3 regions of the Cupriavidus sp. 2KB_3 genome follow, and region 1 is predicted to be linked to each of the others. Evidence: predicted binding sites of a transcription regulator. Region 1 holds the regulator's gene; each other region holds the start of a gene.
What was found. Region 1 encodes FNR, which switches genes on or off when oxygen is low (the NO sensors DNR and NnrR bind a similar motif). Its sites were predicted from a motif close to TTGATNNNNATCAA; they were not measured.
Positions count from the first base shown of each region.

Region 2: the regulator FNR is predicted to act here: its motif matches at 1,041-1,054, upstream of AB4120_RS05315 (cbb3-type cytochrome c oxidase subunit I).
Region 3: the regulator FNR is predicted to act here: its motif matches at 1,615-1,628, upstream of AB4120_RS21620 (fatty acid desaturase).

Region 1 covers NZ_JBFRHD010000019.1:103,917-107,188, forward strand. Annotated here, with positions in the region: gene ccoG (cytochrome c oxidase accessory protein CcoG) at 1-542, shown strand, start outside; gene AB4120_RS20350 (hypothetical protein) at 583-810, shown strand; gene AB4120_RS20355 (hypothetical protein) at 807-1,052, shown strand; gene fnr (fumarate/nitrate reduction transcriptional regulator Fnr) at 1,081-1,806, opposite strand; gene AB4120_RS20365 (sulfite exporter TauE/SafE family protein) at 1,891-2,649, shown strand.
Region 2 covers NZ_JBFRHD010000004.1:133,122-136,393, forward strand. Annotated here, with positions in the region: gene pdxR (MocR-like pyridoxine biosynthesis transcription factor PdxR) at 1-964, opposite strand, end outside; gene AB4120_RS05315 (cbb3-type cytochrome c oxidase subunit I) at 1,285-2,901, shown strand; gene AB4120_RS05320 (cbb3-type cytochrome c oxidase subunit II) at 2,905-3,272, shown strand, end outside.
Region 3 covers NZ_JBFRHD010000021.1:82,237-85,508, reverse strand. Annotated here, with positions in the region: gene AB4120_RS21625 (TMEM165/GDT1 family protein) at 1-22, opposite strand, end outside; yybP-ykoY riboswitch at 119-291, opposite strand; gene AB4120_RS21620 (fatty acid desaturase) at 360-1,529, opposite strand; gene guaD (guanine deaminase) at 1,680-3,002, opposite strand; gene AB4120_RS21610 (adenosine deaminase) at 3,059-3,272, opposite strand, start outside.

The DNA.
Region 1 (3,272 bases):
AGGTCATGGACAAGATGGCCTATCCGCGCGGCTTGATCCGCTACACCTCCGAGAACGCAATGCGCAAGGGCCTGTCGGCGGTGGCGGCGCGCAGGCGGCTGTTCCGCACGCGGACGATCATCTACGCGGTGATCTGGTCGGTGCTGGTAGGAGGCTTTATCGGGTCGCTGGCGATGCGCGCACCACTCAAGGTCGATGTCATCCGCGATCGGGGTGCCTTGGGTCGCGAGGTCGAAGGTCGATGGATCGAGAACGTGTACCGGCTGCAACTGATCAATACCACCGAGGCTCCGATGCGCGTCCGGGTACAGGCGACGAGCGCGGCGCTGCAAGGGCTGACCATTGAGTACGACAAGTCGGCGGAAACGCTTGCGCCCACGTCGAACCGCCTGTTGCCCGTGCGCATCCGTATCCCGATCGACCACGCGCCGCAGGGCACGCACAAGATCCGCATCACGGTCACGGGGGAGGGCATGGACGATGCGCGGGAGCGCGCGCAGATCCAGGAAGCGACCAGCTTCATCGTGCCGCGCGGACTGTAGTGCGGGTCATCCAGGAAATTATCGACGCAAGGAGTAGGCAATGACAGCGCAACAAATCAAGCCGTGGTGGAAGGAACCGTGGCCGTGGTTGCTGATGAGTGGCCCGCTGGTGGCGATGATCGGCTGTGGTGTGACGATCTGGCTCGCCAATACCCACGCCGACGTGCCGGTGCGCGATGCTGCGCGGCATGGGCTGGTGGTGGAAAAGTTGGATGGGTCCGCCGCGCGCGCCGCCGCCCATGTCAATGAGACGGCGAGGCGGCCATGAGACTACGCTGGCTGATGTGGGTGATGTGGCCAGCGTTTCTGATCGGCGGCGTGGCTACGGCAACGGTGTTCTCGATTGTGGATCCCAGTGACCTGAGCTTCTTCGGTCATCCGGTCGACGCGTCGCGCGAAGCGGTCTACACCGTGGGATTCTTGCTGGCGTGGCTGTTCTGTGCCTTGTCGAGCGGCTTGACGCTCTACACCATGCCGACGCCGCTCAGCGATACCGATGAACTCGAGTAGCCCGCGCACCACCGCTGGCGAGGCGGCCTCAGCAGGATCGGTTGTAGATCTGCTTGATGCCGGCCATGTCGATGAGCTTGACGTGGCGCTGGCGGATCTGGATCAGGCCCGCCTCGGCAAATCGGGAGAACAGGCGGCTCACGGTCTCCAGTTTCAGGCCCAGATAGCTGCCGATCTCCTCGCGGCTCATGCGCAACACGAACTCGCTAGACGAGTAGCCACGCGCCGACAGGCGCTCGGAAAGATTGACGAGGAACGCGGCGAGCCGCTCCTCGGCGCGCATCGAGCCCAGTGTCATCAGCATGACCTGGTCCTGCGAGATTTCCTTGCTCATCAAGCGCAGGAACTGGGTTTGCAGCGAGGGCAGGTCACCCGAGAGCGCCTGCAGCTCGCTGAAGCGTACGACGCAGACTTCGGCGTCCTCGAGGGCCGTGGCATCGGAGGCATGCTGCATCTCGCCAAGGCCATCCAGGCCGACGATCTCGCCGGGCAGATGGAAGCCGGTGATCTGCGAGCGGCCATCCTCGAGCGTCACGTGCGTCTTGAGCGTGCCGAAGCGCACGGCATAGACGGCGGTGAGCGGATCGCCCATGCGATACAGCGTTTCGCCCTTGTGCACGCGCACGCGTTCCTGCACGAGCGTGTCCATCTTCAGGAGGTCCTGCTGCGACATGCCTACCGGCAGACAAAGCTGGCCCATCCCGCACGTGGAGCAACGGGGCGAGATCTCGGTGACGGGAATGGAGGTAAGCAATTGAGGGCTCTTGGTGATGCGCATTGCAGCAGGGGCGCGACAAATCAATTTTACCGCGTGAAGTGACGCCGAAGCGAGGGACCGTTGCCATTTGGTGTGCTTTTCAGCGTTTTTATCGTTGCGTTGTTTGGTGGCGTCCACTGTGCCGCGATGTGCGGCGGCATTGCGATGGCGGCCGAGCAGCGCGCGCCGGTGCGCGTGCCAGTGACGATCCATCGCTCGCCACGTGGCTGGCTCGTCGAATTGCTGGCGATGCACGCCGGACGCCTGACTACCTACGCGTTGCTGGGGGCCGTCATGGGTGCCGTCGGCGCCACCGCATGGAAGCAGGACTATCTGCCCGTGCAGCGGTGGCTCTATGGCGCAGGCGGGGCGATGCTGGTGATGTCGGGCTTCTGGTTGTTGCGTGGGCGCACCATGCGGGCGGCGGGCCTCGAGGCGCTTGCGGTGCGCGTGGCCCAGGGAGCGGTCGGCCGCGTGGGCGCGCTCGGTATCCGCCTGCCCGCGGGCTTGGCCCGGCATACGCCGCTCATGAGACGCTTCGGCTTGGGGCTCGCCTGGGGGATCGTGCCGTGTGGGATGGTCTATGGGGCACTCGCGATGGCGCTGCTGGCCGGCAATGCGGCGTCCGGCGCGCTGGTACTGTTCGCCTTCGGGCTGGGAACGCTGCCAAACCTGCTGGTGATTTCGGGGCTTTCAGGCTATGTGCGCCATTTGTCGCGCCGGCCGCTGCTCCGGGCGGTGGCGGGGGTGCTGATCATCGGCTTCGGCATCGTGGGCGTGGCGCGGGCGGTCTGGCTGCCCGAGACGCTGGCGGCGCATGGGTTTTGCGTGGTGTTTTGAGACAATTCCGAGTGGGGGGGCAGGCCAGCCGGGTTCATGCCATTTGCCACGTCGGGTGGCGGGCGGGTTGCGGACGGGGCCGGGAATGCCATACAATCGCGAGAACCACGGTATCGCGCCACGTAATTCCCTGGCGTCGCCGGGCCGGCATCCCTGATCTGGGATGCGTGTCCATGGGTCCGAGGCAGCGTTGGCTTGCCGGATCCGTCCCCACAGTTCATCCGGTTCAAAAGATCTGGTTTAAAAGGCCGGGCGGCCTTGTGGAGTGGTGGCGCAGGCGCAGGACGAAGCTTGTCCGGGCCGATATCCGTTTTTTCTTGCCGCCTTGGCAATCTGATTGTCCTGGCGAATGTCCGCTCCAAGGGGAAGGGTTCCGCCTGCGAGGGTAAAGGCGAGAGCGCGACGCAAGAGGTTCGACTCCCGGCGAAGCCAGCCGGATTCGGACGATCTCCTGCCGGAACGACCCGGCAAATCGATGCAAAAGAACGAAGTGCACCGCTTGGCTGCCTGGGCTGCGACAGGCTGCGAGTTGGCTGCGCAATGAGATGGCGGTGGCATCGGTACCGCTGTATCCGAAATCTCCAGTGCTCCGGGATTCGTCCGGGAGCAGGTGCAAAGACAGG
Region 2 (3,272 bases), on a different contig from region 1:
AAATGGTCTTGGAGAACGTGCCCACATAGGCGACAACACCGTCGTGGTCGAGACTCTTGAGCGAGTCCATCGGCCGGCCCTCGAAGCGGAATTCGCCGTCGTAGTCGTCCTCCACGATCAGCGCGCCGCGCCGCTGCGCCCAGTCGAGCAGTGCCAGCCGGCGTTCCAGGCTCATCGGCATGCCGAGCGGAAACTGGTGCGAGGGCGTGACATAGACGATGCGCGCGTCCGCGGGCAGGGCGCTGACCACGATGCCGTCCGCGTCCACGGGCACCGGCACGACCCGCGCGCCCGCCGCCGTGAAGCTCATGCGGGCAGGCGGATAGCCGGGATCTTCCATCGCCACCACGTCGCCGGGCCGCAGCACCACGCGCCCCAGCAGGTTCAGCGCCTGCTGGGCGCCCTGGGTCATGATCACGTCATGCCAGTTACTGACCACGGCGCGGCTGAAGGCCAGGTAGCGCGACACTGCCAGCCGCAACTCCGGCTCGCCGGCCGGGTCGCGGTAGCCGGCCGGTGCGCGCGCCTGCACGCGTACCGCATGGCTCACGCAGCGGCGCCATTGGTCGAACGGGAACAGGCGCTTTTCGGTCACGCCGCCCATGAAGTCGTACTCGGGGGAGACGCCCTCCTGGCGCATCGGCAGCGCGTCCGGCATCGATTCCCAGAGCGGGTCCGCCGGCTGCAACGCCGTGGCGTGCGTGGGCACGTTACCGCGCCGGGTCATGGTGGCCGCCACGAAGGTGCCCTCGCCGGTGCGCGAGCGCAGATAGCCCTCGGCGGTCAGCCGCTCGAAGACATCGAGTGTTGTCTTCCGGGAAACACCAAGTTGCGTGGCAAGCTCGCGCGTCGATGGGAGCCGCTCGCCCGGTGCCAGGCGGCCGTCGAGAATGCCGGCGCGCAACTGGCGATAAATCTGACTGGCCAGGCCGTGGCGGCCTTCGATGGTCAAGTGGACGTTCATGGTCGGGGGCAATGGGGAACGGGGCGGAAAGCCGCGCTGGAGCAGGCGCTGGCGCCATTCTAGTTAAGTTGCATCTTTGATGCAATTTAAGGTAATTCGGAAAAACCGGGCTGCAAGGGCAGGGGCCGAAGCGGCCATCTTGCGGGCGATCACCTCGCATGGGTGCCCCGATTCAGTGCCCTCTGCGCGCCCCCTGTGCGTAACGCGCCTGCAACGTCCGGCGGCGGTGGTCACCCAAAAATCTCAGGAAGTGGCTATGGGCGCCAAATCGCCCCGTGCGTAATCTGCGCAGGACTCGTCTCATGCCTGCCGGCAATGCCATGAATACCATCGCCATTCTGCTCTCCGCGTTCCTCCTTTCGGTGATCGCGCTGGCGGCCTTTATCTGGAGCATGCAGAAGGGCCTGTTCGATACTTCGCCAGCCGCCGCGCGGGTGATCTTTGCCGAGGGCGAGGCCGGGCACCCCGAGGATCCCGCCTCGGCGCACCTGACCCCCGGGCTGGACGACCCTTCCCGCGATGCTGCCGATGCATCTTCCGCGCCAGTCGTGTTCCTGTTCATCTGCTGCGCCATGGTGTGGCTGGTGGTGGCGTCGATGGCCGGGCTCACCGCCTCGATCAAGCTGCACGAACCGGACCTGCTCGCCAGCGTGCCCTGGCTGTCCTTCGGCCGCATTCGCACCATCCACCTGAACGCCGTGGCCTACGGCTGGGCGCCGATGGCCGGGCTGGCCATCGCCCTGTTCCTGCTGCCCCGCCTGCTCAAGACGGCGCTGGTGGGCGCGCGCTGGGCGGTGCTGGGCGCGGCGGTGTGGAATGCGGGGCTGATTGCCGGCATCGGCAGCATCGGCGCAGGGATTTCCGATGGCTTGGAGTGGCTCGAGATTCCCTGGCAGGTGGACATCCTGCTCGTGGTGGGCGGCGCCTTCGTGGGCGTGCCGCTGGTGCTGACGCTGGTCAACCGGAAGGTGGATCACCTCTATGTGTCGGTCTGGTACATGGGCTGCGCGCTGTTCTGGTTCCCGGTGCTGTTCCTGGTGGCCAACGTGCCCGGCGTGCACTTCGGCGTGGAGCAGGCCACTATGAACTGGTGGTTCGGCCACAACGTGCTGGGGCTGTTCTACACGCCGCTGGCGCTGGCTTCCATCTATTACTTCCTGCCGAAGATCATTGGCCAGCCGGTCAGGTCGTACGGGCTCTCGCTGCTGGGCTTCTGGGCGCTGGCGTTCTTCTACGGGCAGGTGGGCGGCCACCACCTCGTGGGCGGGCCGGTGCCCGGGTGGCTGATCACGCTGTCCATCGTGCAGAGCATGATGATGCTGATTCCGGTGATCGCGTTCTCCATCAACCAGCATCAGACGCTGCGTGGCAACTTCCGCCGGCTGATCGACTCGCCGACGCTGCGTTTTGTCACCTTCGGCGGGATGATGTACACGCTGAGTTCCATCCAGGGCTCGTTCGAGGCGCTGCGCGCGGTCAACCGCGTGGCCCACTTCACGCACTACACGGTGGCCCACGCCCATCTGGGGCTGTACGCCTTCGTCAGCTTCGCGTTCTTTGGCGCGCTGTACTTCATCGTGCCGCGCGTGACCGGCCGCGAATGGCCGTACCGCTGGATGATCTACATGCACTTCTGGCTCGCGGCGGGCGGCATCGGCATCTATTTTGTCTTCTTGAGCATTGGCGGCTGGCTGCAGGGGCTGGCCATGCTGGACGCGGCGCGGCCGTTCATGGACTCGGTCGCCGTGACCCTGCCGTACCTGCGCGCCCGCTCGCTGGGCGGGGCGCTGATGCTGGCCGGCCACCTGTTCTTCGTGACGAACTTCGTCTGCGCAGTCTTCGGCCTCGGGCCCAATCGTGACCGCCCGGCGCTGTTCCACCAGGGCCGTCAGCGCAAAACCAGCCAGCCGGGCCAAAAACCTGCCGAGGGAGTCTGAACCGTGAACAATGAGAGCGCCCTGCTGGCGGGGGGCATGACCATGCTGGCGCTGGCCACCAGCGCGCTGGTCGTCCTGCCGTATCTGCAACTCCAGGACGTCAAGCCCACCGAAGGCACCAAGCCCTATACCGCCGCGCAGCTGCGCGGGCGGGAGGTCTATATCGCCAACGGCTGCATCTACTGTCATTCCCAGCAGCCCCGCGACAGTTCTTACGCGCCGGACGACAAGCGCGGCTGGGGCCGCGTGGCCGTGGCCGGCGACTATTACTACGACAAGCCGCACCTGCTGGGCACCATGCGTACCGGGCCGGACCTGATGAATATCGGCGTGCGCCAGCCCGGCGCCGACTGGCACCTCGGGCACCTGTA
Region 3 (3,272 bases), on a different contig from region 1:
TGGAGACGAGGAACGATTCCATTTTTATAGGATTGATACCGGGCCGCACGCATCGCGAGATGCCAATGACGCACACCTTTCCCGGCCCGGCCAGAAAGGTATGGTCATCGGTCTCGCCAGGCGTTGGACGCTTGAGTCAGGCACGAAGCCCGCCCGGGTCCTGCGCTGCGTACGCCATAACCGTTGATGCTGGACACCACGGTCAAGTCTGTTGACGTACGCCCCTGTCTGCCGTGTGCCGCATTGCGCGGCGCGGTGAGACGAGGGCGGCTACTCCCCAATGGAAGTCGTAATTGTACTAAAAGGCGGCGGACACTGTCCACCGCCTTTGGCATCGTTGCTGGGAAGCGCGGGTCAGGTCAGACCGGCACGGGCGAGTTGTCGCTGGTCTGGCGGCCGCGGAAGTCGGTCCAGCACAGGGCCTTGAAGTCGTACAGCTTGCAGCGGCGCGCGGTGCGGAAGTACCAGCGCCACGAGAAATTCTCGATGATGATGCGGCCCGGCAGTGCATGCTCCAGCAGGGCCTGGGCGCGTTTGAGCCGGTACAGCGGCACGCTCATGTCCACGTGGTGCGCGGTGTGCTCCATGATGTGGTGGAGCGCGGCGCCGATGCCGAAGCGGAAACGCAGGTGCACCGTGGTCGAGACGAACGGCTGGGCCTTGGCCCACATCGACTTGGTGTCATACCACGCCACGCTCGTGTGCGTGTGGTGGACATACAGCACGAAGCCCACGGTCAGGTTCCAGATCAGGAACGGCAGCACGAAGCCGGCGCCGACCAGGCCCAGGACCGACTGCTCCGTGGCCACGGCCAGCCACGCCAGCGCACCGATCCAGATGGCGCCGAAGCTGGCCACCAGCGTGCAGTCCCACATGAAGATCGCGCGGCGCGTGGCCATCTGGCGCTTGCTCGGGAAAAACAGCTTGAGCCACCAGATCTCGATCAGGTAATAGAGTCCGGCGCCGAAGCCATTGCGATAGACCCGCTCCATCACCCGGCGCCAGCGCGGCAGCGCGCGGAATTCCTCGAGCGAGTAGGGCGCCCAGACGAAATCGAAGCCCTTGAGGTTGGTGTACCCATGGTGGACCACGTTATGGCCGACTTCCCACAGGCTGTAGGGCGTGAGCGACGGCAGGAACGTCAGCCGGCCGAGCCATTTGTTCAGGCCGCGGCGGTCGGTCAGGCTCTGGTGGCAGGCATCGTGGCCGATGATGAACAGCCGGGCGATGACCAGGCCCAGCAGCACGCCGAGGCCCAGCTTGGCCCACCACTGCGGCGCCAGCACCACGCCGGCCAGCACGGCGGCGAAGATCGCGTAGTCGAGCGCGAACAGCGTCAGCGCGCGTGCCACGCTGCGCTCGCCGAGCGGAATCAGCCAGCCACGGATGGTCTTGCGGTTTGGGAACGGGGCCTCGAAGGCGATCGGTTCCGGCAGGGGAACGCCGGCGAGCTTGCGGGGCGGGTGGGCAGGGTTGGAAGCCGGCTCAGCGGTTTGGGCCGGCGATAAATCCAGAGGTCGGGCAGTCATGTCTGTCTTTTTGGGTCTGTCTTGGCGCACCCGATAGCCGGGGGCGGGCAATGCGACAGCCTAGAAGGCTTTGATGACGATTGTGTTGATGCTGGTCAAGGCGGACGGGCGACAACCCGTATTTGCGTGCCGTCCGTCGCCCATAAGCGATCAGCCCGCCAGTTCCCGCGTGGCTTCGCCCATGATGTAGACGTTGTCCACTACGCGGTCATCGCCCAGCATGGCAAAGGCGAACAATTGTTCCTCGAGCGTCTCGGAGCGGCTGCTGCGGCGTGCGATCAGCGGCGTGGCCTCGGGGTCCAGCACCAAGAAATCGGCCTCGCAGCCCACCGAGAAGCTGCCGATGCGGTCCGCCCAGCCCAGCGCCTCGGCGGCGCCGCGCGTGGCCAGGTAGAACATGCGCAGGGCGGTCAGGTGATAGCCGCCCATGCGCGCCACCTTGTGCGCCGCGTTCATCGTGCGGAACATCGAGAACGAGGTGCCGCCGCCCACGTCGGTGGCCAGCGTCACGTTCAGGCGGTGGGCATCGGACTGGTGGAAGTCATAGAAGCCGCTGCCCAGAAACAGGTTCGAGGTGGGGCAATGCGCCACGGCGGCGCCGCTGTCGGCCAGCCGGCGGCGGTCGTCCTGGTCGAGGTAGATCGCGTGGCCGTAGAACGCGCCGGGGCGCAGCAGGCTGTAGCGGTCGTACACGTCCAGGTAGCTGCGGGCGTCGGGGAACAGCTCGGCCACCCATTTCACCTCGTCGCGGTTCTCGGCCACGTGGGTCTGGATGAAGGCGTCCGGATGGGCACGCGCCAGTTCGCCGCAGGCGGCCAGTTGCGCCTCGGTGGAGGTCGGCGCGAAGCGCGGCGTGATGGCGTAGGCCAGCCGGCCCTTGTTGTGCCACTTCGAGATCAGGTCGGCGGAGTCGCGCGCACCGCTTTCGGCCGTGTCGCGCAGGAAGTCGGGGCAGTTGCGGTCCATCAGCACCTTGCCCGTGATCATGCGCAGGTTGCGGTCCTGGCTCGCGCCGAACAGCGCGTCTGCCGACGTGGCGTGCACCGTGCTCCAGACCATCGCCGTGGTGGTGCCGTTGCGCAGCAGTTCGTCGGTGAAGAACTCGGCCACGGCGCGCGCGTAGGCGGGCTCGCTGAAGCGGCGCTCCTCGGGGAAGGTGTAGGTGTCGAGCCAGTGCAGCAGGCCCGGCGACGGCGACGCGATGATGTCGGTCTGCGGATAGTGCACGTGGGTGTCGATGAAACCCGGCACGAGCAGCTTGCCGCGATGGTCGATCACCTCGGCGCCGGCCGGGATGTCGCGCGCCAGGTCCTCGTACAGCCCTACGGCGGCAATGCGGCCGTCCGTGACGAGCATCAGGCCATCTTCCCAATATTGATACGCCTCCTCATGGAACTGCGGATCGCGCAGGAAGTGGAGGATGCGGCCGCGGATGGCGCGGGTCGTGGCGGGATTGGGGGAAGTCGTGGTCATCTTCTCGTCTCAGGGGCGGCCGGACCTGGGGTCCGGCATCGTGTTTATGCGCCCGGTCAGGTCGTGGGAGCCGTCGCGGGCGGATTCTCGGGCGTGGCGGACCAGAAATGGTCCACTTCGGCCAGGTACTCGGCCTTCTGCTTGGCGGGCAGGAAAGCCGCTTCGAAACTGTTGCGGGCCAGCTTGTAGGCGTCGGCCGCGTCCAGCGGCAGCGCCGCGAACGAGGCCTCCCAGTTGGCGTTCATGTAGCCGCCGAAATAGGCCGGATCG